3 regions of the Streptosporangium sp. LJ11 genome follow, and region 1 is predicted to be linked to each of the others. Evidence: riboswitches for the same ligand, from Rfam matches in the RefSeq annotation. Region 1 holds a riboswitch; each other region holds the start of a gene.

Evidence for each region. A riboswitch is a leader RNA that binds a small molecule or an ion and turns the genes downstream of it on or off. The one in region 1 is predicted to bind cyclic di-AMP.
Region 2: linked by a shared signal. The riboswitch ahead of ACTOQ3_RS01155 (hypothetical protein) and the one ahead of ACTOQ3_RS29665 (NlpC/P60 family protein) in region 1 are both predicted to bind cyclic di-AMP.
Region 3: linked by a shared signal. The riboswitch ahead of ACTOQ3_RS28650 (CHAP domain-containing protein) and the one ahead of ACTOQ3_RS29665 (NlpC/P60 family protein) in region 1 are both predicted to bind cyclic di-AMP.

The regions. Positions count from the first base shown of each region.
Region 1 covers NZ_JBPXMB010000022.1:78,569-86,361, forward strand. The annotation lists gene ACTOQ3_RS29645 (ATP-dependent Clp protease ATP-binding subunit) at 1-433, opposite strand, end outside; gene ACTOQ3_RS29650 (histone-like nucleoid-structuring protein Lsr2) at 713-1,045, opposite strand; gene ACTOQ3_RS29655 (RDD family protein) at 2,335-3,444, opposite strand; gene ACTOQ3_RS29660 (amino-acid N-acetyltransferase) at 3,673-4,317, opposite strand; cyclic di-AMP (ydaO/yuaA leader) riboswitch at 4,681-4,825, shown strand; gene ACTOQ3_RS29665 (NlpC/P60 family protein) at 4,831-5,880, shown strand; gene ACTOQ3_RS29670 (LuxR C-terminal-related transcriptional regulator) at 5,999-6,199, opposite strand; gene lysX (bifunctional lysylphosphatidylglycerol synthetase/lysine--tRNA ligase LysX) at 7,319-7,793, opposite strand, start outside.
Region 2 covers NZ_JBPXMB010000001.1:237,272-245,064, reverse strand. The annotation lists gene ACTOQ3_RS01185 (hypothetical protein) at 48-365, shown strand; gene ACTOQ3_RS01180 (SigE family RNA polymerase sigma factor) at 500-1,000, shown strand; gene ACTOQ3_RS01175 (TolB family protein) at 997-2,292, shown strand; gene ACTOQ3_RS01170 (sugar kinase) at 2,361-3,314, opposite strand; gene ACTOQ3_RS01165 (IclR family transcriptional regulator) at 3,357-4,142, opposite strand; gene ACTOQ3_RS01160 (DUF4253 domain-containing protein) at 4,404-5,276, shown strand; cyclic di-AMP (ydaO/yuaA leader) riboswitch at 5,642-5,792, shown strand; gene ACTOQ3_RS01155 (hypothetical protein) at 6,060-6,887, shown strand; gene ACTOQ3_RS01150 (hypothetical protein) at 7,025-7,396, opposite strand; gene ACTOQ3_RS01145 (roadblock/LC7 domain-containing protein) at 7,409-7,793, opposite strand, start outside.
Region 3 covers NZ_JBPXMB010000021.1:59,731-67,523, reverse strand. The annotation lists gene ACTOQ3_RS28665 (carbohydrate ABC transporter permease) at 1-693, opposite strand, end outside; gene ACTOQ3_RS28660 (carbohydrate ABC transporter permease) at 789-1,733, opposite strand; gene ACTOQ3_RS28655 (ABC transporter substrate-binding protein) at 1,817-3,169, opposite strand; gene ACTOQ3_RS28650 (CHAP domain-containing protein) at 3,572-4,267, opposite strand; cyclic di-AMP (ydaO/yuaA leader) riboswitch at 4,286-4,424, opposite strand; gene ACTOQ3_RS28645 (TetR/AcrR family transcriptional regulator) at 5,134-5,712, opposite strand; gene ACTOQ3_RS28640 (oxidoreductase) at 5,728-6,609, opposite strand; gene ACTOQ3_RS28635 (hypothetical protein) at 6,777-7,793, shown strand, end outside.

The DNA of each region.
Region 1 (7,793 bases):
AGCCGTGGAGCAACTGGATGACCTGTTGCCGGACCCGGTTGAGGTCGGCTCCCAGCTTCACCAGCACCTGGGCGGCGACGCCCTCGCCCTCACGGATGAGGCCGAGCAGGATGTGCTCGGTGCCGATGTAGTTGTGTCCTAGTTGCAGGGCTTCGCGGAGCGACAGCTCAAGGACCTTCTTGGCACGCGGGGTGAACGGAATGTGCCCCGACGGCGCAGACTGACCCTGGCCGATGATCTCCTCGACCTGCTGACGCACACCTTCAAGACTGATGCCGAGGCTCTCCAGAGCCTTGGCGGCAACGCCTTCACCTTCATGGATCAAGCCAAGAAGAATGTGCTCCGTACCGATGTAGTTGTGGTTGAGCATCCGGGCCTCTTCTTGGGCCAGGACGACAACCCGCCGTGCGCGGTCGGTGAACCTCTCGAACATCTCGTCGCTCCTCACAGAGCGGTCAGGCAGGTCCGGGATATCCGAGCCCTGTCATCCCGCATGGTAGCCCCGACCCGGCGACCGCTCTATGCAGAAGACGTTCCCCGAGAGCAGGGCGTTCACCCTCCATCCAACTACTTACGAGGGGTGGGATGTTCCCGCTACGCCGCAAGCGAACGACGTTTGTCTGTCGGCGAAACGCATCATGCGGTCATGGCCGCCACCGGACCCCACCGTGACCGCCATAACCGCATGATTCACTCGATCCGCTGAACCGATCTAGTGAGCCGCTTCGTACTGCTCGACGATCTTGGAGGCGATTCGACCGCGCTCGCTGACATTGAGGCCGTGAGACTTCGCCCACGCCCGGATGTCGGCGCTCTTCTCTCGCGTGAGCGCCCGCGCTCCGCCTGCACGGCGGCGACGGGGAGCCAGGGCGCCGGACCGGCGGGCGCTCTGCACGAAAGGCGACAGGGAGTCACGGAGCTTCTTCGCGTTAACGTCACTCAGGTCAATCTCATAGCTGGTGCCGTCAATCGCGAAGGCGACAGTCTCATTGGCCTCGCCCCCATCGAGGTCGTCGATGAGAATCTCCTGGATCTGCTTGGCCATCTACACAATCCTTTCGCGGGTATTGTTTCATTCGCAAGCTAAACATATACCCGCGATCGAAGAGCGGCAATTCCAGGAGCCCGGCGATTCTCACAGGCCACCGGGACTCGCAGTCGAGCCTCCCGTGGATCAGCTCTTCTGCGACTCCGGGCCGGGTCGTTTTGCCGGACGCCGGCCGGCGGCTTCACTCCGAAGTAGCTTGACGACTCCGAAGATGAAGGCCCCGCCGACGATCGCCGGGGGTATCAACGCGGACAATACGTCGTACATTCGTCCTCGCTCCGCACCGTGGTGGCTTTCTGGGGACCATGGAAATGTGGCGACGACTCCCGGGCCGTGCAGGCACGCCCGATCGGTCTGGAACCGCCCACAGATGACCATAGCGCCACCGGCCGGCGACACGTGTCAGCAGGGGCGACCATGTCCGTCTCTCTCCAGCCTAATGCTTCTCTCCAGCCGCCTTACCGGTTGCGGTCGTAAAGCCGTGAGGAAAAATCGACAGAGCGATCGGGTGATCATCACCGTCTCCGTAATACCAATGCCCGCAGGGTTCCCGGCCGTCGCACCGTCGACCTCCTCGCGCCGAAACCCCTGCTGAGAGGGCCGGCCCGCCGGGACGAACGGCACCTTGTCATGGAGCCGGAGATCGCCGCGAGCGGGTTCATCACGGGAATGCCCGCCGTCGGCGGAACGCCCGGACGGAGAGCCGCTCGCTTCATCACCCCGGTGTGAGCCGATGTGACGCAAGCGTATGGAACAAGACGGATCTTCAACACTTTCTCGCCAAGAGTACGACCCGCTCCGGCACGGAGTACATAGTCGTAGACCGTATAACCACCAAACACGATGGGCCCCTCGGACAACCCCGCCAACACCACGCGTCCCTGATCCGGATCCGTAAGAAGGCCTTCACCGGCCGTCCCGAACGCGCCGCGGAAGGCGAAGAAGAGAATCCGGCGCGGGATCGCCGAGGATGCCGGAGGCACGACGGGCCGACCATTCGGTGAGTAGTGCGCGAACCCCCGACGGCGGCGGATCCGGCATTGACGCCTCATAGGAGACCCGCGGGCGCCGGTGAGCCCGTTGTGGGCACCGTACGCGAATATTCCGACGAGCGGGGCGAGACTCGGTCATAAGTTCCCCCGCGTTGCTCAGGGCGCGGCAAATGGTTTTGCTCTTCCGTGACCCGGACCCCGAGACCCATACAGGGTCCCTAAGACCCCTCGTTTTCTCGCCTGTACGTGAAAACGGGGCCGGCGGTTCAACCGCCGGCCCCGTTATTCGGAGAACTACTTGATCTTGACGACGACCGTCCCTGCAACCTTGTCGTGCAGTGCCTGCCGCAGGGGCTTGTCCCACAGCAGCCACAACACGTTCACAAGACTGAAGATGTAGATGACGTAGTTCAGGAGCGGCACCCAGCTCAGGAACTGCGGACCGTAGAGCACGCCGGCGCGCTTCAGCGCGACGTCGGAGCTGAGCCCGCCGGGCGGCAGTGCGCTGCCGACCGGCACCACCTTGATGCCCATGACCATCTTGCCGACGGTCTGCCCACCCCTGCTGATCATGAAGAACTCGTAGGCGAAGTAGATCCCCGCGGTGACCAGCGAGATGAGGAGGGTCGAGAGGAACAGGCCGCTCGCCTCCGTGACCTCGCCCGTCTCGCTGTTGAAACTGGGGAACGTCACGAGCAGGCCGGTCAGCACCGCGCTGATGATGAACGTCGGGATCGCCAGGATGACCCCGTCGACGATCCTCGCCACCAGGCGCTGCCACCACTCGGCGAGCGGGGCGGGGGCCCCGGGAGGACCGCCGTACGGCTGACCGTAGCCCTGCTGCCCGTACGCGGGCTGCTGGTGGCCGTAGCCCTGCTGGCCGTAGTCGGGCTGCTGCCCGTACGCGCCGGTCCCGCCCTGCTGGCCGTACTGCTGCTGCCCGTAGTCGGGCTGCTGGCCGTAACCGGGCTGGGGCTGCTGCTGCCCGTAGTCGGGCTGCTGCCCGTACGCGCCGGTCCCGCCCTGCTGGCCGTACTGCTGCTGCCCGTAGTCGGGCTGCTGGCCGTAACCGGGCTGGGGCTGCTGCTGCCCGTAGTCGGGCTGCTGCCCGTACGCGCCGGTCCCGCCCTGCTGGCCGTACTGCTGCTGCCCGTAGTCGGGCTGCTGGCCGTAACCGGGCTGGGGCTGCTGCTGCCCGTACGCGGGCTGCTGCCCGTACGCACCGGTCCCGCCCTGCTGGCCGTACCCCTGCTGCTGGCCGTAGCCCTGCTGCCCGTAGTCGGGCTGCTGGCCGTAGCCCTGCTGCTGGCCGTACCCCTGCTGCCCGTAGCCCTGCTGGCCGTATCCGGGCTGGCTCTGCCCTGGGCCGGTGTTCGGCTGTGAGGCCTCCGACCGATACCCCACGACTGTCACGTCGGGGTCGAGTTCGCCAGGAACCCGCCCCGCGTTGTGCTGTCCGTAATCCGGCTGTCCCGACGGTGTGCGATCGCGGTCGGGATCATCCTGTGGATACGGCGGCTGTCCGGTGCTCACCGCGTCACCTCACTTAGACTGCGCATGTGGCAAATGTCAGACGCACATGCATGCTGCTGCACAAGGTATCGACATAGGTATCAACAGTCACCTTTCCGATCAGTCAGCTCCAAAGTCACCAGAGTCGGGCTCACGTGTCAGGTGCAACAGCATCCGGGTGTTTCCCAAGGTGTTGGGCTTGACGTGTTCCAGATCGAGGAACTCCGCCACACCCTCGTCATAGGAGGCGAGAAGTTCGGCGTAGACCTCCGGGGCGACGGGCGTGCCCTGGATTTCCCGGAATCCGTGCCGGGCGAAGAAGTCGACCTCGAAGGTCAGGCAGAAGACCCTGCGCAGGCCCAGCTCGGCGGCCGTGCGAATGAGCGCGGAGACGATCCGGTGGCCGATTCCCATCCCCCTGCGGGTCGGATCGACGGCGACGGTGCGGATCTCGGCCAGATCCTCCCAGAGGACGTGGAGGGCCCCGCAGCCGATCACCTCCCCCTCCCCGTCGGTGGCGACCCAGAACTCCTGGACGTCCTCGTACAGGGTGACGGTGGCCTTCTCCAGCAGGCGCGGGCCGACACCGCCGTAGGTGTCGACGAGCCGCCTGATGGCCCGCACGTCCGGGGTGCGGGCGCGGCGGACCGCGACCTCGGGGACCTCGGGTACCTCGGGGCCCGTCCCCGGCCCGGGCGAACCCCGCTCCGCCCCCGCGGATTCGGCGCGCCGCTCCCCGTCGCCGGAGGCGCGAACGGCCGGCACGGGAGAATGCTCAGCAAGCTGCTCCATGACCGTTCAGCGTACGTCCTCACGTGTCTTCAATTACGGCTCATCCTTAACTCTCAGCTCGCAGGCCGCACATGACCCTTGGCGATCGCTTTACCACTCTCGGTGTTCGGCACCTCTCGTGTGCCACAGCTCACCTTTGGCACGGTCCCGGACCTGGGAAGACCTCCGCCACACCCGCCGCACGGGAGGCAAAGGCAGCGTAATGGCCATGTTGATCATTTCGAGGTGTGATCTTTTCGTGACACCTCAGTTGCGAAACCTCTACTGAATTCGCAGTTCTGGTTGAGCAGGAACCACAGGTGCACTAATCTCCGTGCTCGATGTCAGAGACGTAAAAAGCCTGACCCGCCGAATCCCTCACAGGGGAACCGGGGACCCACCACGTCCTCCGGGGTGAATCCGAGTGCCACCGGCGCACCCGGTAGGGCTGCCTCCGGCCCGAACCCGTCAGCTAACCCGGTAGGCGGCCGAGAGAGGAGCCCGTTGGTGAAGCGCACGCGCGACCGCGGAGGAAAGCACACGGGCCACGAGACCCGCTGCGGAGAACGCGCGCCGCGAGGGCTGCGCCGTCGCATGGCGGTCGTCGGCCTGGCATTCGCCACCCTGACCCTCGGCACCCCGCTGGTGGCGGCCACCGCGGACCCCGAGCCCAGCCTCCAGCAGCTGGCCAAGCAGGCCGAGAAGCTGCACCAGGAGATCGGCGTCCTCGCGGAGCGCTACAACGGCGAGCGGGTCAAGCTCAAGCAGGCCCAGCGGGCCGCCGAGAGCGCCAGGAAGACCCTCGCGTCGAGCGAGTCCGAGCTGGCGGCCCGTCGCACCAAGGCCACCCTGCTGGCACAGAGCACCTACATGTCGGGCGGCCTGAACTCCGGGCTCGCCTTCACGCAGGCCACCGACCCCGACACCTTCCTCGACCAGGCCACCACCAACTACGCGCTCCAGCAGCAGCAGAGCGAGGAGGTCGCCCAGGTGAGCCGGGCGATCGAGGCCGCCGAGCGGGCCCAGGCCAGCGCCAAGGCCAGGACGGCGGAGGTCAAGAAACTTCTGGCGGAGATCGACGGCAACCGGACCAAGATCGAACGGTTGGTCGACCGGGTCGAGAGCGACCTGTTCAGCGAGGTGCGCACCAGGGCCGTCAGCAACAGGGGCGCCCGGGTGAAGACGAACGTGCCCATCGTCGGCAGCGGCAAGGCCGCGGAGGCCACTCGCTGGGCGCTCACCCAGCAGCTGAAGCCGTACGTCTGGGGCGCCGAGGGACCCAACTCCTTCGACTGCTCCGGCCTGGTCATGTGGGCCTACCAGAAGGTCGGCATCAGCCTGCCGCACTACACCGGCGACCAGTGGACCGCGGGCACCCACGTCTCCAGGAAAGAGCTGCGCCCCGGCGACCTGGTCTTCTTCTACAGCGACCTGCACCACGTCGGGATCTACATCGGCGCGGGCCTGATGGTCCACGCCCCCCAGACGGGTGACGTCGTCCACATCACCACGATCGACAACCGGCCCTTCGTCGGAGGCGTCCGCATCGCCGCCTGAACGGGCGTCGACGACCGGGGCCGCGCACGGCCGAACCGGGTCCGGGGCCGCGCACAGGCCGAGCCGGTTCCGGGCCGCACGCGTGTCCGGCCCGACCTGCCGGACACGCGGCGGTGCGTCAGATCAGGCGGCGGCGGGCCGCCCAGGCCACGGCCTCGATCGCCGTGGCGACGCCGATGCGGTCGCAGATGCCCCTGAGCCTGCGCCTGACCGTCCGGCCGCTGATGTCGAGGCGACGCCCCACCCGATCGACCGTGACACCCTTGGCGAGCTCGGCCAGCAGCACGAGGTCGTCGTCGCTGAGACCGATATCGCTCATGCCCAGGGGGCTGTCGCCATGGCGTGAATCCACTTCTGGATATGCCATCAAGAGTCACTCCCCCCACTCTGGAAACCGGGTGCGAGACGCCGGAAATGAATACCGTCCGCCAGGAACGGTAAACGCCTTGTTCAAAGGTCGTCAAGTTCCACTCTTCATAGCGTGCGTCCAGTATTGACATAGCAGGCGCTACGTGAAGTACTCATGATATGTCAGTGCCTTTGCGGCTATGTCATGATCGAGCCCAGGCACGAGCCGGCAGGCATCCCTGGCTGCGGCGACCGAGGTCCTGGCAGAACAAGATTTCGCCGGAACCGCCGCCCCGCCGGGCACCCCGAAGCCGTCGCCCCGGGGATCCGGCCCGTCCGCATTTCTCGGAAAAAATTGATCTCTTCCCGACGGCCATGTCCTCATCACCTTGACGGCACACCACGGATAACGCGGAAATATGAGGGTCAAGAGCGGAGCCTTGCGGCATTCGCGAAGTGCCACGTGGCGACGACGGAACATCCGGGCGATATTGGACCTACTGGAAATGGATTTCTGCACCATACGGAAATGCGTCCGATATTGCGTGGGACCATGGGCCCGACGGCCGTTTCCCACCGGCCGGGTTCTCCCGGGGCCTCGGCCGCCCCCGCAGGGGAACATCCTGATCCGTGAAGCTCCGTGAGGGCGCTCGGCTCCGGCGCCTCGGGGCGCTCGCACGGAAAACGGCCCGGAGACGATCGGGGAACCGCTCCACCGCGACCCGGCCGCGCGGCTCATGCTCCGGCTCGCGTCCACCGGCGCGGGGCGGCCTGGGACGCCGGTCGGCGGAGGGGACGGTGACGGTGCCGCCCGGCGCGGCCGACCAGGCTCTCGGGCGCTCTCCGAGCCCGACGTCCCACGCGATCCCGGCCGGATCCCGCCCCTGTCCCGAGCGGTGACCGGGGCCGCCGTCCGGCCTCGTCCCCGGCGCGCGCACGGCCGGGAACCCGCCGCCCCCGCCCGGGAATCCTCCGTCGCCGCTCGCCGGCGTCAGGAGGCGACACCGCCCCTCGTGGCGGTGGCACCGGGCCGCGGTGCCCGGCCCGGTGCACCGTACGGGGAGAACGTCCTCACCCGCCGCCGCCGGGTTCAGCCGGTCGGCTTCACCAGCGGGAACAGGATGGTCTCGCGGATGTTCTTTCCGGTGAAGGCCATGACGAGGCGGTCGATGCCGAGCCCCATGCCGCCGGTGGGCGGCATCGCATATTCCAGGGCCGTGAGGAAGTCCTCGTCAAGCTGCATGGCCTCGACGTCGCCGCCCGCGGCGAGCAGGGACTGCTCCGTGAGGCGGCGGCGCTGCTCGACCGGGTCGACCAGTTCCGAGTAGCCGGTGCCCAGCTCGGTGCCGAAGCCGATCAGGTCCCACTTCTCGGTGAGGAGCGGGTTGTCCCGGTGGGTGCGGGCCAGCGGGGAGGTCTCCAGCGGGTAGTCCATGACGAACGTGGGCTGGACGAGCGTGTGCTCGACGAGGGCCTCGAAGATCTCCTGGACGAGCTTGCCCTGACCCCACTTGGCGTCCCAGTGGATCTCCCGCGCGTCCGCGAGCTTGCGGACGTGCTCCAGG
Region 2 (7,793 bases), on a different contig from region 1:
CGTAGGATTCGACGGCCGGGCAGGCGAGGCGAGAACGAGGACGTGGTGTGAGCTTTGATCTCGGAGTCTGGTTCGGGACCGAACCGATCACCGCACGCGAGGCCCTTCTCAGGTATCTCGCCTGGGACGAGAGCGGAGCCGCCCCCGGTGAGCCGCGCCCGGAGGTGGCGGCCTTCTACGAGGAGCTGACGGCGCTCTTCCCGGACCTGACCGCCGAGAACTACGGCACCTCGCCATGGTCCGAGCCGCTGACCGTGGGTGAGGACTTCGTGCTGATGAACGCCGTCTTCCCCCGGGCAGGAGAGGTGTGCCGCGTGGTGCTGGAAATGGCGGCACGGCATCGGCTCGTGCTCTTCGAGCTCTAGCGGGCCGTGGCAGACCGCGGGGAGCGGGTGGACGGCGACGTCTTTCGCCGCCGGATTCAACAGTTTCGCCGCCGAGTCCGTCTGAGTTGTGACGGAACCGGAAAGCTGTGACGGACTCGTAAAGGCGAAGGCAATTGGACGACGAATCCCGTTTCGCGGACTTCGTCGCTGAGCGGGCGGATGCACTGCTGCGTTACGGCTACGTGCTCAGCGGTGACCCTCACGACGCGGCCGATCTCACCCAGGAGGCGCTGGTCCGGCTGCATCGGGCGTGGTCCCGGGTGCGCCGCAAGCACGATCCGGAGAACTACACCAGGATGATCATGGCTCGGCTGCACATCGGCACCTGGCGGCTGCGCCGTCGCGAGCGGCTCACCTGGGACCTTCCGGAAAGGGCCCATCTGGACGTGCTGCCCTCCGACGTGGAACAGGGGTTGTGGCGGGCGCTCGAAGGTCTGCCCCGCAAGCAGCGGGCCGTGCTCGTCCTGCGGTACTACGAGCAGCTGACCGACGTGGAGATCGCCAATGTTCTCGGCATCTCCCGGGGGACCGTCCGCAGTCACGCGTCGCTCGGCCTGAACAGGCTTCGCTCCGCCGTACCCCATCCCGCAGCGGCCAACGGGAGCACCCGATGAACGACGACCTGGAAGCCAACCTCCGCAGTGCCCTCGGCCACGCCTCCGAGCGCGCGCCGCACGCGCCGAGCAGCCTGTCCGCGCACATCGTGGCCCGTTCCCGGCGTCGCGGGACGCGCGCGCGGGCCCTGGCCACCGCCGCCGCGGCCCTCGCCGTGGCGGTGGTGGCGGGTGGGCTCGCGGTGGCGGTACGCGGCGCCGCGAACCATCCGGACCCGACGGCGGCGGACCCGACGGCCGTGTCGAGCGCCGGGACCGCGGAGCCGCGCCTTCCGGGCGAGGTGTCCGAGATCCCGGACCCTGTCGAGAAGGTCTGGCCGCAGGCGGTCAGGAAGATCCCGGCCCTGCTGCCCGACGGGCGCGAACTCCGGCCGCACGCCTTCATCGACGACCACACGCTGCTCACCGGGACCTGGTCGAGTCTGGAGAAGTCCGACGCCCTCTACGCCTACGACATGGACAGCGCGAAAATCCGCAAGATCACCGACATTCCCACGCCGAAGGGGACGGTGACGTTCGCCTTCGACTTCACCATCGGCGCCGGACAGGTGGTCTGGTGGACGACTCGCAACATCGGTGACGAGAAGCTCGCAGATCTGTGGGCGGCCCCGCTCGCCGGCGGCGAGGCCCGGCTCGTGGCCTCGCACCGGAACGGCGAGGAGGACGCGGACGAGGCTCTCGACCCGCCGGCCGTGACCGGCGACGGCAGGATCGCCTTCTCCTTCAGGGAGAGCGACGGCGTCTTCACCGTCCCCCTCGGGGGCGGGGCGGTGAAGCCCGTCGCGGGCGCGGAGAGACATCACGTCATGCGCTGGCCGTGGGTCGGTACGGCCGGGATGTTCGACTTCCTCGAAGAGACGACCTCCGCCGAATTGACGGCCCTGGCCGAACTGCTCAACGTGGAGACCGGGGAGAAACGCACGGCAGTGGTCAACCCCGGTGAGCTCGACGTGCAGTGCGGGCTGACCGCGTGCATCGGCAGGAAGGCCGGCGGCGGGTTCTTCCACCGGCTGCGCGACGGTTCCCGGGAGAAGGAGTTGCCGTTCGTCCCGGCCCATGCGTTCGGCGATTTCGTGGGCCGCTTCCAGAGCTCGACCTACCGCAAGGAGAGGAAGTCGGAGGGTGCCCTCCTGCACGATCTGGTCACCGGCAGATCCGGCGATTTCGGGGTCCGTCCCGGCAAGAACGGCCTGCAAATACCGGGGCCGGGGGCCGGGATGAGCGGTGAACGGCTGATCAGCTACCGGCTCGGGGACCAGCGCGTGGTCATCGACCTCAGCAAGATCGACTAAGGCGCCGTCGCCACGGGCCCGGCGTCCCGCCCCGCACCGCGGGCCGCCGCTCCCGGGAAGGGCCCGGTTCAGCGGCTGACCGCGTCCACCGTGTCGGCCGGGCGCAGCAGGTCCAGGTCGGAGCGGCGGGGCAGGCTCTCCCAGTCGCCGTCGGCGGTGACGGCGAAGGCTCCCGCGGCGCCGGCCGTGGCCAGGCGCCGCTCGGGGGCCGCCCCGGCGAGGGTCTCGGCGATCCAGCCCGCGGCGAAGGCGTCCCCGGCGCCCACCGGGTCGAGCTCGACGACCCGGTAGGGCTCCGCGTGCCGTACGGTGCCGTCGGAGAGCTCTATCGCGCCGAGGGCGCCGCGCTTGATGAGGACGTGGCGCGGGCCGAGGGCCGACAGGGCTCCGGCCAGGGTGAGCGGGTCGTCCCCCTCGACGACCAGCCGGGCCTCGGCCTCGGTCGCGAACAGGACGTCCACGGAGGCGACGGTCTCGCGCAGCGCGGCGGAGGCCTCGGCGGGCGTCCACAGGGCACGGCGGTAGTTGACGTCCATCGACACGATCGCGCCCGCGGCGCGAGCCTCGGCGATCGCGGCCCGCACCGCCTCGGCGGCGGACGCCGACAGCGCGAGCGTGATGCCCGTGACGTGCAGCACGCGTGCCGAGCGGATCAGCGAGACGTCCAGGTCGGAGGGGCGCAGCCGGGATCCGGCGCTCGCCGAGCGGTAGTAGCGCACGTCGACCGTCTCGGCCGTGCGCCTGCTCTTGATCATCAGGCCGGTGGGCGCCTCGGGATCGACCCGCATCCCCCGCACGTCGACGCCCTCGCCGGCCAGCGTCGAGCGCAGCAGCTCGCCGAACTCGTCGGCGCCCACCCTGCCGATCCAGGCCGCGCGCCCGCCGAGGCGGGCGACGCCGATGGCCACGTTCGACTCCGCGCCGCCCACGCCGAGCCCGAAGTCGCGGGCGTGCCTGAGCGGGCCGGTGCGCCGCGCGGTGAACAGCGCCATGCTCTCACCGAGCGTTACCAGATCAGTCATGGAAAACGGGTCCTTAGGGAGTCGGCGGGCGGGCTTCGTCGGTCATCGGGTCGACCCGAGCTTTCTGGAGATGCGCAGGGCCGTCTCGGCCACCAGGGGACCCAGGTCTCGCACCCGCGCGGCGGTGATCCGGGAGGTGAGGCCCGAGATGGAGATCGCCGAGGTGGCGACGTCGTTGTGGTTGAAGATCGGCGCCGCGACGCAGCGCACCTCGGGCTCGTTCTCGCGGTCGTCGACCGAGTAGCCCCGCTGCCGGATCCGGCCCAGCTCGGCGCGCAGGCGCGCGGCGTCGGTGATGGTGTACCGGGTGACGTGCGGCATCCCGGCGGCCACGATCTCCTCGACGGCCTCCTCCGGCTGCCAGGCGAGGATCGCCTTGCCCACGGCGGTGCGGTAGACGGGGTTGCGGCTGCCGATGCGCGAGGCCATGCGCACGTTGGTCTCGTTCTCGACCTTGTCGATGTAGACCACGTCGGGCGGATCGTAGACCACGAGGTGGACGGTCTCCCTGGTCTCCGCCATCAGGCGGTGCGACTCCTCGGCGGCCACCGTCCGCAGGTCGAGGGTGGACAGGTAGGCCTGCCCGAGGTGCAGGGCGCCGCTGCCCAGCCGGTATGCGCCGCTCCTGCGGTCGCGCTCCAGGAGCCTGGCCTCGATGAGCGGGGCGGTCAACCGGAGCACCGTGCTCTTGGACAGGTCGAGCGCCTCGGCGAGCCGGGTGAGCGACAGGCCGTGGCCCGCACCCGCGTGGTCGCGTACGTGCGCGAGGACGGCGAGGGCGCGTCGGAGCGAGGCCGACCGGTTGCGTTCCGGAGCGGGCTCACTCATCGCGGCTTCCCAATGTGATCCGGCAATCGAATACCTGGTCAAGGTAGGCGAGTACCCCGCCCTGCGGCCACTTTGCAGCACAACGTTCTGCACTGCACAACAAACCGCGCCTGGCCGGCCGGACGGACGGTGGAGGACGGGCACCCACCCGGTTCCGTTTCTCCCCACTACCGATAATTTTTGCCTGGACCAGGGCAGAACTGTCCCTCGGGATGGTTGACAGGCCAAAATTGGTCCGTGGTCAGGATCGGATCGGTAGAGATGAGCGATTGTGAGAGTGAGCGACTTCCGCCAGTTCTGGGCCAGCTGTTCGCCGATGGAGCCGACGGAGCCGACGGGAGCGAGGGCGGCGACGGGACCGGCGGGGGCAGGGGCAGGAGGCTCTCGGTGGAGCTGCCGCCGGGGGACGTGGTGTGGCCCGACCCCGGTTACGCCCAGCTCGCCGTCCGTCGCCGTCCGGCGTTCTGGCTCAGCGAGGTGGCGGTCTCCGGCGAGTACTGGGCGCGGCTGAGGGCCCAGCACGAGCGGTCGGGCCTGTGGCCGGTGCTGCTGGAGGACTCCGTCCAGCCCTGGTCGGCCGGCCAGATCGCCCCGGACACGGCCGGTCAGATCGACAACTACCACGCCGCCGCGTTCATGGCCGAGGTGTGGTCCGACTGGATCGCCAAGGCCAACCTCGACCAGCTCGAACTGCTCGAGCCCTTCGGACCCGAGTGCCCCGGCCCGGCCCCCCCGGGCAGGCTCGCCGCAGACCCCGGCGTGGTCGCCGACTGGTACGCCGGGCTGGTGGCCGAGCGCAGGACCCCGCTCGGGCTCGTCGCGGTCGAGCGCGGGGCCGACGCCCTCGCCGTCATGGGCTGGCAGGGCGCCCTCAACCACAACGAGTGGATGGTCCCGCTCGCGGCCGTCGTGCGCAGCTGGGAGGACAGGTTCGGGGTGCGGGTGGTCGGCATGGGTTTCAACACCCTCGACCTCAGCGTCGCCGCGCCCCCGACCACCTCCGAGCACGCCCTGCACGTCGCCGCGGAGCACTGGACGTTCTGTCCCGACAGCATCATCCAGGGGGCGGGGAACCTCATCGACTACGCCGAGCAGATCAAGGGCAGGAACGCCTGGTCGTTCTGGTGGGACTGAGCGGGGCCGGGCGGGACCGGTCGGCCGGGGACGACCCGCGGGGCGGGCTCCCCTTGAGTGAACCTTTACGGAAAGGGATCGGCCGGCCTGGGGAGGGCTCGCGAGGCGGCGTTCCGCCGCGTGGATCTCCGGGCGCGGGGCCCTGGAACGGGGCCCGGGACGGGGTTTCGGGGCTGGACACCGAGATGGGGGAGACATCCGTGCTGGTAGGACGGGTGTTGGCCTGACGGGGCGATCGATGAGGCTTCCTTGAACCTTGTAGGTAGATCTTCTGGGGTTTTCATGGTGTTTGCTTTGCTTTGTCCGGTTTTGGTGGGTAGTGTCCACAGTCATCGGTAGGCGACCTGCCCTTCACAAGAGGGAGCGGCCGGCCGACGTCGAATCCCGAGGGCCCGCAGGGGCCCCGGAGCCGGGGAACCACTTTTCCGGGGTGAATCCGCCGCGACCACGCGGCGGTAGGGCAACTCCACCGCCCGAACCCGTCAGCTAACCCGGTAGACGAGATGGAGAGGAGATCCCCTCATGGATCACCGCGTTACCACGTCGGTGCAGCCCTTGTCCGTGCCGACCACCTGAACTTTTCCCCCCTTCCGCCGACATCCCCCGTTCCCCCCGGACCTTCTCGCCGCGCCTGATCGCGGCACCTTCCAGATCGTGCTCCGCGTAGCGATTGCCTGAGATTCCGGCTACGCCCCCTTTTCCGACGAGCGCGTCCCCGCCAGTGCACCCCTTCGGTGTGTCGCACGTGGCTGCCCCGTTCCCTCGCGAAAGAGCCTTTTCTCCATGCGCCCCTTCCTTGGTTTGCACAAGAACGGCCTGAGCAAGTTCACCTGGCAGAAGAACAAGCCCCGCGGAAGCCGCCTCGCCGCCGCCGCTCTGGTCGGCGCGAGCGTCCTCGCCGCCACCGGTGTCGCGGTGGCGCTGCCCGCATCCACCTGTTTCGCCGCCACCGCCGACCCCGAGGTCGGGGTGGCGAAGGCCAGCGCCGAGTCCGTCCTCCTCCAGGGCGCGACCACGGCCTCCTACTTCTGGGACGACTCCTCCGGCCGGGCCGGTGACACCGGTCTGCCCGCCAGCGGCCGGCCGATGCAGAAGGGCATGATCGCCAGCCCGAGCTGGCCCCTGCTCACCGAGGGTTACCTCATCTACAAGGGCAAGAAGGCCAAGTTCTTCGTCGGCGACCGCGGCCCCGGTTCCCCCTCGAACCAGGGCATCATGATCGACATCGACGCCAAGACCTTCGCCGACCTGACCGGTGGAACGTTCAACGCCAGCACGCTCGGCGTGGACGGCAACGGCGGGATGGGCCACATCGACATCAAGTACGTGGTCACCAAGTGGGGTGACGGTACGGGGATAAAGAACCACCCCGTCGCGTTCTCCACCGGTGCCTGGAGCCGCAGGGACACCAGCCCGGCCAAGCCTCCGACGGTCGTCTTCGCCAAGGCCCAGGAACTGGGGATAGGCGTGCAGACCCAGCCGGTGAGCGCCGCGGTGCGGCCGTGGACCGGCAAGCCCAAGGTCATGGTCGAGTCCGCCTCCTGGCACGCCCCGGCCGGCGTGGCCGTCGCCGGTGCCCGCGCCGCCGAGATCGGCGCGGGGAAGGGCTGAGCCGGAGCCGCCGCCCTCCGGAGTCCTCCGGGAACGCTCCGAAAGGGCTCCGGGAGGGCTCCGGGAGGACTCCGGGAGGACGCTGAGAGGACTCCGGTGCGGTCCGTGCCTCCCGGGGCGCGGACCGCACCGGAGGATCAGACTTCGAGCTTCTCCTCGATGCCGCGCAGGGTGTGCCGCGCGAGCGCGAGGTTGGCCCGGTTCCGGTCGAGAGCCAGGTAGAGGAACAGCCCTTTGCCGCTCCGGCCGGCGATCGGGCGGATCACGTGGTACTGCGTGCCGAGCGTGATGAGGATGTCCTCGATGCCGTCCTTGAGGCCGAGCGACTCCATGGTCCGCATCTTGGCCTTGACGACCTCGGTGTTACCCGCGGCCGCGATCTGGAGGTCGAGGTCCTTGGACCCGCCGAGCGCGCCCAGCGCCATCCCGCTGTTGTAGTCGACGACGACCGCGCCGACGGCACCGTCGATCGCCATCATCTCCTTGAGCGAGATGTCCATGTTGCCCATTGCTGTCTCCGATCACTGGGGTATCGATGTGCGCGAACCGGCGGCGGCCAGTCTGGCCGCCGTCTTGCGGCCCTCCAGCCGGAGCAGCCCGAGGTTGGTCCCCGGGCGCGCCAGGACTGTGAGGACGATCTTGGGTCCGGCGGCGTAGAACGCCGCGTAGCCGTTGGTGCCGGAGATCAACGTCTCCTCGAAGGTGCCCTTGCCGGCCATGCTCGTCATCCGGCGGCTGAGGGCCAGCACCGCGGAGGAGAGCGCCCCGGTCTGCTCGGTGTCCCTCTCCAGGTCGCTCGCTATCGTCAGACCGTCGACGCTGCACGCGATGCTCCCGTTCACGTCGGGTACGCGTTCTCGCAGCGCCGCCATCTCGCGCCGTATCTCCTCACGCAGTTCCACCGGC
Region 3 (7,793 bases), on a different contig from region 1:
GTCGGTTCCGTGGGCCTGGTTGAGTGCCGCGATCGACGTCTGAACCACTGGGTTGTCCGGGTTCAGCACGATCAGCGGCCACATGAACTCGTTCCAGGTCTGCATGAAGACCAGGAGCGTGAGGACCGCCATGCCCGGCCGGAGCGCGGGGAGGATGACGTTCACGTAGATGCGCATGGTGGAGGCGCCGTCGACGCGGGCCGCCTCGACCAGCTCGTCCGGCACCGCCTGGGTGGCGTACTGGGTCATCATGAAGACCCCGAAGCCGTTGACCAGGAAGGGCAGGATCACCGCCTTCAGCTGGCCGGTCCAGCCGAGCGTGACCATGAGCTCGTACAGCGGCACGACGCCCATCTGCTGGAGCGGGACCATCATCGTCACCAGGATCAGGCCCAGCAGGATCTTGCTGCCCCGGAAGCGCAGCTTCGCGAAGGCGAAGCCGGCCAGGGTGGAGATCAGCACGACCGAGACCGTCACGGTGACCGAGACGATGGCCGAGTTGATCAGACCGGTCATGAAGTAGGCGTCCTCGGTGGACAGCAGCCGCGCGATGTTCTCACCGAGGTGGCCGCCGGGGAGCAGCGGCGGCGGTACGTCGATGGCCTCCTCGTTGGTCCGGGTGGCCATGATGAACATGTAGTAGATGGGGAACGCCGACAGCACGAGGGCGAAGGCCAGCACGACCTTCGTCATGGGGCCGGCGTCCCAGATGCGGTTCCGTGCGGCCGACGGGCCGGAAGGCCGCCGCCGGGCGTGCTGCGCCGGCGGTCGCCGGATCTGGGTGACCGTCACTTGGAACCCCCGATACGGCGGGTGAAGGAGTAGTTGATGAGTGTCCCGATCAGGATCAACGCGAACAGCAGCCATGAGGCGGCCGCGGCGTAGCCGAAGTCGAAGTCGCGGAACGCCTCCTTGACGATGAACATCGCCACGGTCTGGTACTGGCCGGTGGCGCCGCCGCTCATCGTCGGGTTGCCGTCGAACATGACCGGCTCGGTGAACAGCGTCAGGCCGCCGATGGTGGAGATGAACACGACGAAGACGATCGTCGGGCGCAGCATCGGGATGGTGATCTGCCAGAACTGCCGCCTGGGCGTGGCGCCGTCGATGGCGGCGGCCTCGTAGAGGTCCTTGGGGATGGTCTGCATGGCGGCCAGCAGGATGATCGCGTTGTAGCCGGTCCAGCGCCAGTCGATCATGGTTGAGATCGCGATCCAGGAGGACCACTTCTCGTTCTGCCAGTTGATCGCGTCGACCCCGAAGAAGCTCAGGAACCAGTTGATCATGCCGTAGTCGCGCCCGTACAGCTGGGTGAAGACCACCGCGACGGCGACGACGGAGGTGATCAGCGGCAGGAGCACGCCGAGGCGGAAGAAGAGCCGTCCCCGGATGCGCTTGTTGAGCGCGTTGGCCAGCAGGAGGGCCAGCACGAGCTGCGGGATCGTCGACATGACGAACATGCCGAGGGTGTTGAAGACCGCGTTCCAGAAGGCCTCGTCAGTGATCAGCTCGATGTAGTTCTCGAGGCCGACGAGGGTCTTGTCCCCGGCGAGCTCCCACTCGTGCAGGGAGACCCAGAGGGTGTAGCCGAGCGGGAAGATGCCGAAGATGGCGAAAAGCAGAAAATAAGGGGATACGAGGAAGTAGGGGGTCGCCCGGAGGTCGAACCGGGCCCACCCATTGCCCCGACTCGGTCCGCGGGGCCCGGCCGGGGAGCCGACGTGCAGTGTCATCGATCAGAGCCTTTCAGCGGGGGCAGGCGACCGGCCCGGCTGCGGGATCGCCGCAGCCGGGCCGATGCGGGTCGGTACGGGGATCAGCCCGCTGCCTTGACGCCGGCCTCGAGGAACTTGGTCCAGGCCTGGTCGTACTTGACCGAGCCCTGGTCCATGCCCTCGAGCACCTTCTCCACCGAGGTCTTGACCTGGGCGTGCTTCTCACCGAGGAAGACGGGCAGGAGGTCCTTGACCGAGTCGCCGAAGATCTTGCCGGTCGGCGCGTCGTTGAAGAACGGGTTCTTCAGGTCGGCGACCGCCGGGTCCTGCTGCGCGGGGAGGGAGCTCGGGAAGGCCGCGGCCTCCTGGAAGGCCATGACGTGGCCCTCCTTGCCGGTGAGGTAGTTCAGGACCTCGGCGGCCTCCTTGGGGTGCTTGCTCTGCTTGGGGATCGCCAGGTAGGAGCCGCCCCAGTTGCCCGCGCCGCCGGGCACGGCCGCGACGTCCCACTTGCCCTTGTTGCTGTCACCGGCCGCGCCGGAGACCACGCCGAGCATCCAGGCCGGGCAGCCCATGGTCGCGAAGGCGCCCTTCTTGATCGCGGCGTTCCACGGCGGGGTGAACGAGGCGAGCTTGGCGGTCAGGCCCGCCTCGCTGAAGCTCTTCACCGTGTCGAAGGAGGTCTTGATGGCCGGGTTGGTCTCGATGATGAGCTGGTTGTTCTTGTCGAAGTAGGCGACGTTGCCGTTCTTCGGCGCCTCCTGCGACAGGATCACGTTGTAGAGCGTGTTGGGGCCGTCGAGGAACTTGGGGTCGGTCTTGCCGGGGTTGGCGGCCTTGAACTTCTCGCCGATCGCCTTGAAGGCGTTCCAGTCCGGCCAGAGCTTGCCGACCTCCTCGCGGTCGGTGGGCAGGCCCGCCTTCTCGAACAGGTCCTTGCGGTAGCACATGGTCATGCCGCCGATGTCCGTGCCCAGGGCGAAGAGCTTGTTGTCGGCGTTGATGCCGTTGTCCCACTTCGCTGCGGGGAAGTCGGCCTTGCGGCTGTCCAGCCCGTACTCGGCCAGGTCGGTGAAGAACTGCGGGCGGGCCTTCATGAGACCCATCGCGCCCTCGTCCAGGGCGATGATGTCGGCGGCGCCGCTGCCCGCCTGCAGGCGCTGGAGCAGCTGCGGGAGGTAGACGTCCTCGAACCGGTCGGTCAGGTTCTGGTACTTGACCTGGATGTTCGGGTGCGCCGCGTTCCACGTCTCCACGGCCTTGTCGTAGCCGAAGTTCTCGCCGCCGCCGAAGGTGTGCACGGTGATGGTCACCGGCTCGGCCGGAGCGGCGGCGGAACCGGTGCCCGCGGCGGGCGCGGACGGCTCGCTGGAACTGCACGAAGTGATGGCCAGGGCGGTGGCCGCCATGACCGCGACGGCGGCCAGCTTGCCGTGCCGCTTGTTGTTCAACATTACGGACCCCTCTCAGGTGGTCGCCCGAATCATTGGGAGGCGACATCGCGGGCCGGTCCCCGACAAACGCGGTCCTCGCGACGAGGTCGTTCCTCAATGTGCTTTGGGAGCGCTCCCACGAAGAGTGGACGATAGGCAACCGAGACGTCAATATGCCGAAACTCAACCGTTACATCCGGTCGTTTTAGGCAGGACTATCGGCATCGAATATGCACAAACACCTCATCAGGGTGATTGGGAGCGCTCCCATCTCACGGGCATACAGTCGGGGCATTTCGTGTCCGTGCGGGGTGGGGGACGCGGAACGCTCCCGGGGGCGGGTGGACCGGGCGGCCGTTCACCGGCGGGGGGCCGGGACGCCCGCGCCGCCGGGGGAGGCGGGCGCGGGCGGCGGGCGCGGGGTCAGTCGGAGTAGACGGGGTATCCGTAGCCGACGATCTGGGAGACGGGCCGGACGCGCTGTTCGACGTCGCCGTTGCCGGTGTTGCCCTCGATCGTGGTGATCGTGCCGTCCCCGTTGTCCTTCTTCACGAAGCCGACGTGGTCGATGCCGTCGATGCTCTTGCCGCCGGCCCAGTCGAAGTAGACGACGGCGCCGGGGGTGGGGATGGTGCCCCAGTGCCCGTTGTCCTTGAACCACTTGGCGTGGGCTACGGTGTAGGCGTCCCAGCCCATCGTGGGGCGGATGCCGGCCATCTCGCCGACCCAGGAGACGAACATCGCGCACCAGGGGGCGTTGGCGTAGTCGTACACGGTGTTGCCGCCGTCGCGGGCGAGGGTCTCCTTGGCGCGAGGGCTCGACATGTACCAGGAGTGGAACTTGGTCCCGCCGCCCTCGGCGTTCTCGCGGATGCCGATCTGCTTGGAGGCGATGTCCAGGACCTTCGCCGCGGAGACCTTGGGAAGTCTCTCGGCCACGGTCTGGAGCGGGGTTTTGGCGGCCTTGGACGTCTGCGCCTTGGTGTCGACGGGCGGAGCGTTCACGACGCCGTGGCCGTCGGCCAGGGCGACGCCGGTGGTGCCGGTCGTCAGGGCGATACAGGCGCCCAGGACGGCGCATGCCGCGCGGGGGGTGGAGATGAGGCGATGCTTAGCCATACGGGGGTTCGACTCCTTGCTTCGCTTCCATTCCGCCTACCGGGTTAGCTGACGGGTTCGGGCTGGGAAGTGCCCTACGGCGCACAGGTGCGCTGATTCACCCCAGGAACGTGGTTCCCCGGTTCCGCAGACCTCGCGGATTCGGCGGCCGTGCTCACCGGCGGAAGGTCTCCGTCAGGTGGGACACGGTCGGGCAATGTGACGGCAATGCATAGACCTGGATAGATCTAGGCAATCGCCATGAATAGGACGAAGGTACGCCAGACGGACAGACGATTACAAGTAGGACATATTGCCCTGACTTGGGAATACGTCCGAATCGGATCGGTGTTGCGGGGTGCCGCCCGGCCCGGGAGCGGGGTGAGGCCGCGCCGGCCGCGTCTCCTTCCGGCGGCTGGGGGAACGCCCCGCCGAGGCCGGGATCCCCTGCCCCCACGGCGATCCCGGTTTTCCGGACCCGCCTGCGAGCCGTCGGACGGGGGGTGCTATGACGTGCGGGCGAACCCCCTGGTCCAAGGTGGCGTGTCCTTATGTTTCCGAACAGGCATTCGATAGTAAAAAGTATTCGGATGGTAGGGGTTCTCCCATGGAAGGTCAGGAGAGGGCGCGCGGGAGCCAGAGGTCCGCGACCCGCGCCTGACGAGGTTTCCGCAGCTCAGAGCGATGGGGCATGGGTGCGATCCGGCCGTCGGCGGGCCTGGCCGCCCGAAGGGTAAAGAAACGTGCGCTCGGAGGGGCCCGACGCCCGCGAAGGTAAAGATAAGAGGTAAAGGAACACGCTTTCCAGGAGGCCTCGCCGTCCGCGGAGGTAAAGGCGTGCGGGACGGGGGAGCGCGTTCCCGGGAGGTGCGGGCCGCCCGCCGGGGTCAGGTCGCCGAGCCGGACCACGCGCGAAACAGCGGAAGCAGGAAGCGGTCGACCGTCTCCTCGACGAACTCCCGGTCCAGCGGCTTTCCGGTGAAGAACAGCCGGTACCACACCAGCGCCTCGGTGACCTTCCTGAGCTCGACCGCGTCCACCGGCCCCGGGAGCTCGCCGCGCTCCCTGGCGCGGTCGAGCAGCGGGGTGGTGCCCGTGATGTCGGCACGGGGCACGTTGTCGCGCAGGGCGGCGGCCAGGTCGGGGGAGGTGAGGAGCGCGGGGAACAGGCCGAAGATCATCGCGTGCTTCCGCTCCAGGATCCGGCAGAACCCGTCCACGACCTCGATCAGATCCCCGCGCATCGTCCCGGTGTCGGGCGGCGGCGCGACCTCGATCTCAAGGTGGTTGCAGATCAGGTCCACGACCAGCGCCTCCTTGTCCTGCCAGCGACGGTAGATCGTGGCCTTGCTGGCGCTGGCCCGCCTGGCGATCTGGTCGACGGACATCCGGTCGTATCCGACCTCGGACAGCAGGTCCAGAGTCGCGTCGAGGATCGCCCGTTCCCGCGCGGGATCGAGACGCAAGGTGCCTCCGATGGTTCACGAGTGCTGCCTGATCTCCCAGAAGCGTACGCCGGTCAGCTCCTCCGACCTCTCCCAGAGCCTGGCCGCCACCACCGCGTCCAGCGCCTTCGGCGAGGGGCGCAGCACCTTCGGCCCCGGCCCGACGTACTGCCCGCCCCTCGCCTCGGGAGAGGTCGCCGCGTACAGGGACGGCAGGGCGCCCCTGGCGGGCGGCTGCAGCGCCAGGCGCATCAGGGCGCTGAGGGGGCGGGTGAGGGCACCCAGCTTCATGATGCCGGTGGCCGTCATGCCCGGGTGGGTCGCCAGGCTCAGCAGGGCGGCCCCCGAGGCGTCGGCGCGGCGCTGCAGCTCCAGGGCGAACAGCAGGTTGGCCAGCTTGGAACGGCCGTAGGCGGAGAACCTGCCGTACCGGCGCTCGAGAGCCAGGTCGTCGAAGTCGATCGCGCCGACGGAGTGGGCGTCGCTGGAGACCGTGACCACCCGGGCGGCGGGGGCGGCCAGCAGGCGTGGCATGAGCAGCCCGGTCAGCGCGAAGTGCCCCAGGTGGTTGACGCCGAACTGGGTCTCGAAACCGTCGGCGGTGGTCCGCCGGGGCATCGGACCCACCCCGGCGTTGTTGACCAGCAGGTCGAGCGGCCCGTCGACCGTCTCGGCGAACGCGCGCACCGAGCCGAGGTCGGCCAGGTCGAGTGTCCTCACCTCGGCCGCCGCCCCCGGCACCGCCGCCCTGACCGCGTCGAGCGCGGCCCGGCCCCTGTCCGCGTCGCGCGCGGTCAGGACGACCCGGGCGCCGTGCCTGGCCAGTTCGAGCGCCGTCGGCACGCCGATGCCGCCGCTCGCACCGGTGACCACCGCGACGGAGCCGGTCAGGTCGGGGATCTCGTCAGCTGTCCACATCGCTCGCTCCTCTTACGGATCGACGGATCTGTGCTGGATCACGAAGTGTACGAAACCGTTCCGTACACCACGGTAAAGGCCGGAAAGATCACACACAAGCGCGCGTGGTCGGCTGTTCACCCGCAGTTCCCGGGCGCTTAAGGCCGCCGGGTTAGGTTGTGGCAGTCGTGAACGGGTCATCGCCCGGCGTGGAGGACGGCCGAGACCACGCGCGGGAACAGGGTTCGGCCGTTGCCTGGGTGGAGTCCCCGCTGCAGATGCTCTGCGCGGTGGAGGCCCACCATGCCGGGCTGCTCGGTGCCCGCAGCCATCTCGTGCCCAGGGCGAAACTCCGCCCGCTGGCCGTGACGGGTCGCGAGCTGGGCCGTCTCGCCCTGCCCAGAGGGCTGGAGCTCACCGCGGCCAGGCCGGACATGCCCCGGCCGCGCCGGGGCGAGACCTGGGTGGTGGGCGACGCCTTCTCCGGCAAGGTCCAGTTCCGCTGGCTCACCGCCCTCCCGGGCCGGATCGTGATCGTCGACGACGGACTCGCCACCATCCGGCTCCTGGAACTGCTCACCGGCAGGATGGGAACGCCCCTGCTGAGGGCCAGGGGGAAGGCCGGAAGGCTCAGGACCGTCCTCGGCGCGGCGGCCGGGCTCAGGCTGCGCGCCGCCGCCCGCTCGGGGCGGCTGTCGATCTTCACCGCGCTGCCCGTGCCCCCCGACCTGGCGAAGGCCGTACGCGCGGGGGGAGCCGAGCTGGTCACCCACGACTTCGCCTGGCTGCGCTCCCAGCCGCTGCGCGGGCCCCGTCCCGAGGAGCGCACCGTCGTCCTTGGCACCTCCCTGGTCCGCAACGGCCTGATCCACCGCGACCGCTACTTCAGCTGGCTGGCCGGGCTCGGCTCGGCCGGTCCGGTCGCCTACTTCCCGCACCGCCGCGAGGATCCCGACGACCTCGCCCGGGTCGGGGAACAGCCGGGGATCACCGTCTACGACGGCGGGACCCCCGCCGAGATGACCCTGCGCGGGCTCGCCGCCGAGCAGCGGGTGCTGAGCCTGCCGTCCACCGCGGTCACCTCCCTGCGGGTGCTGCTCTCGGCCCGGGGCGTCGCCGTGGAGACGGTGGACGTCCCCGACGAGTGGTGGACGGCCGAGGCGGTTCCCTCGCTCCGCTCCCACCTGTCGAGGTTCGCCCATCAC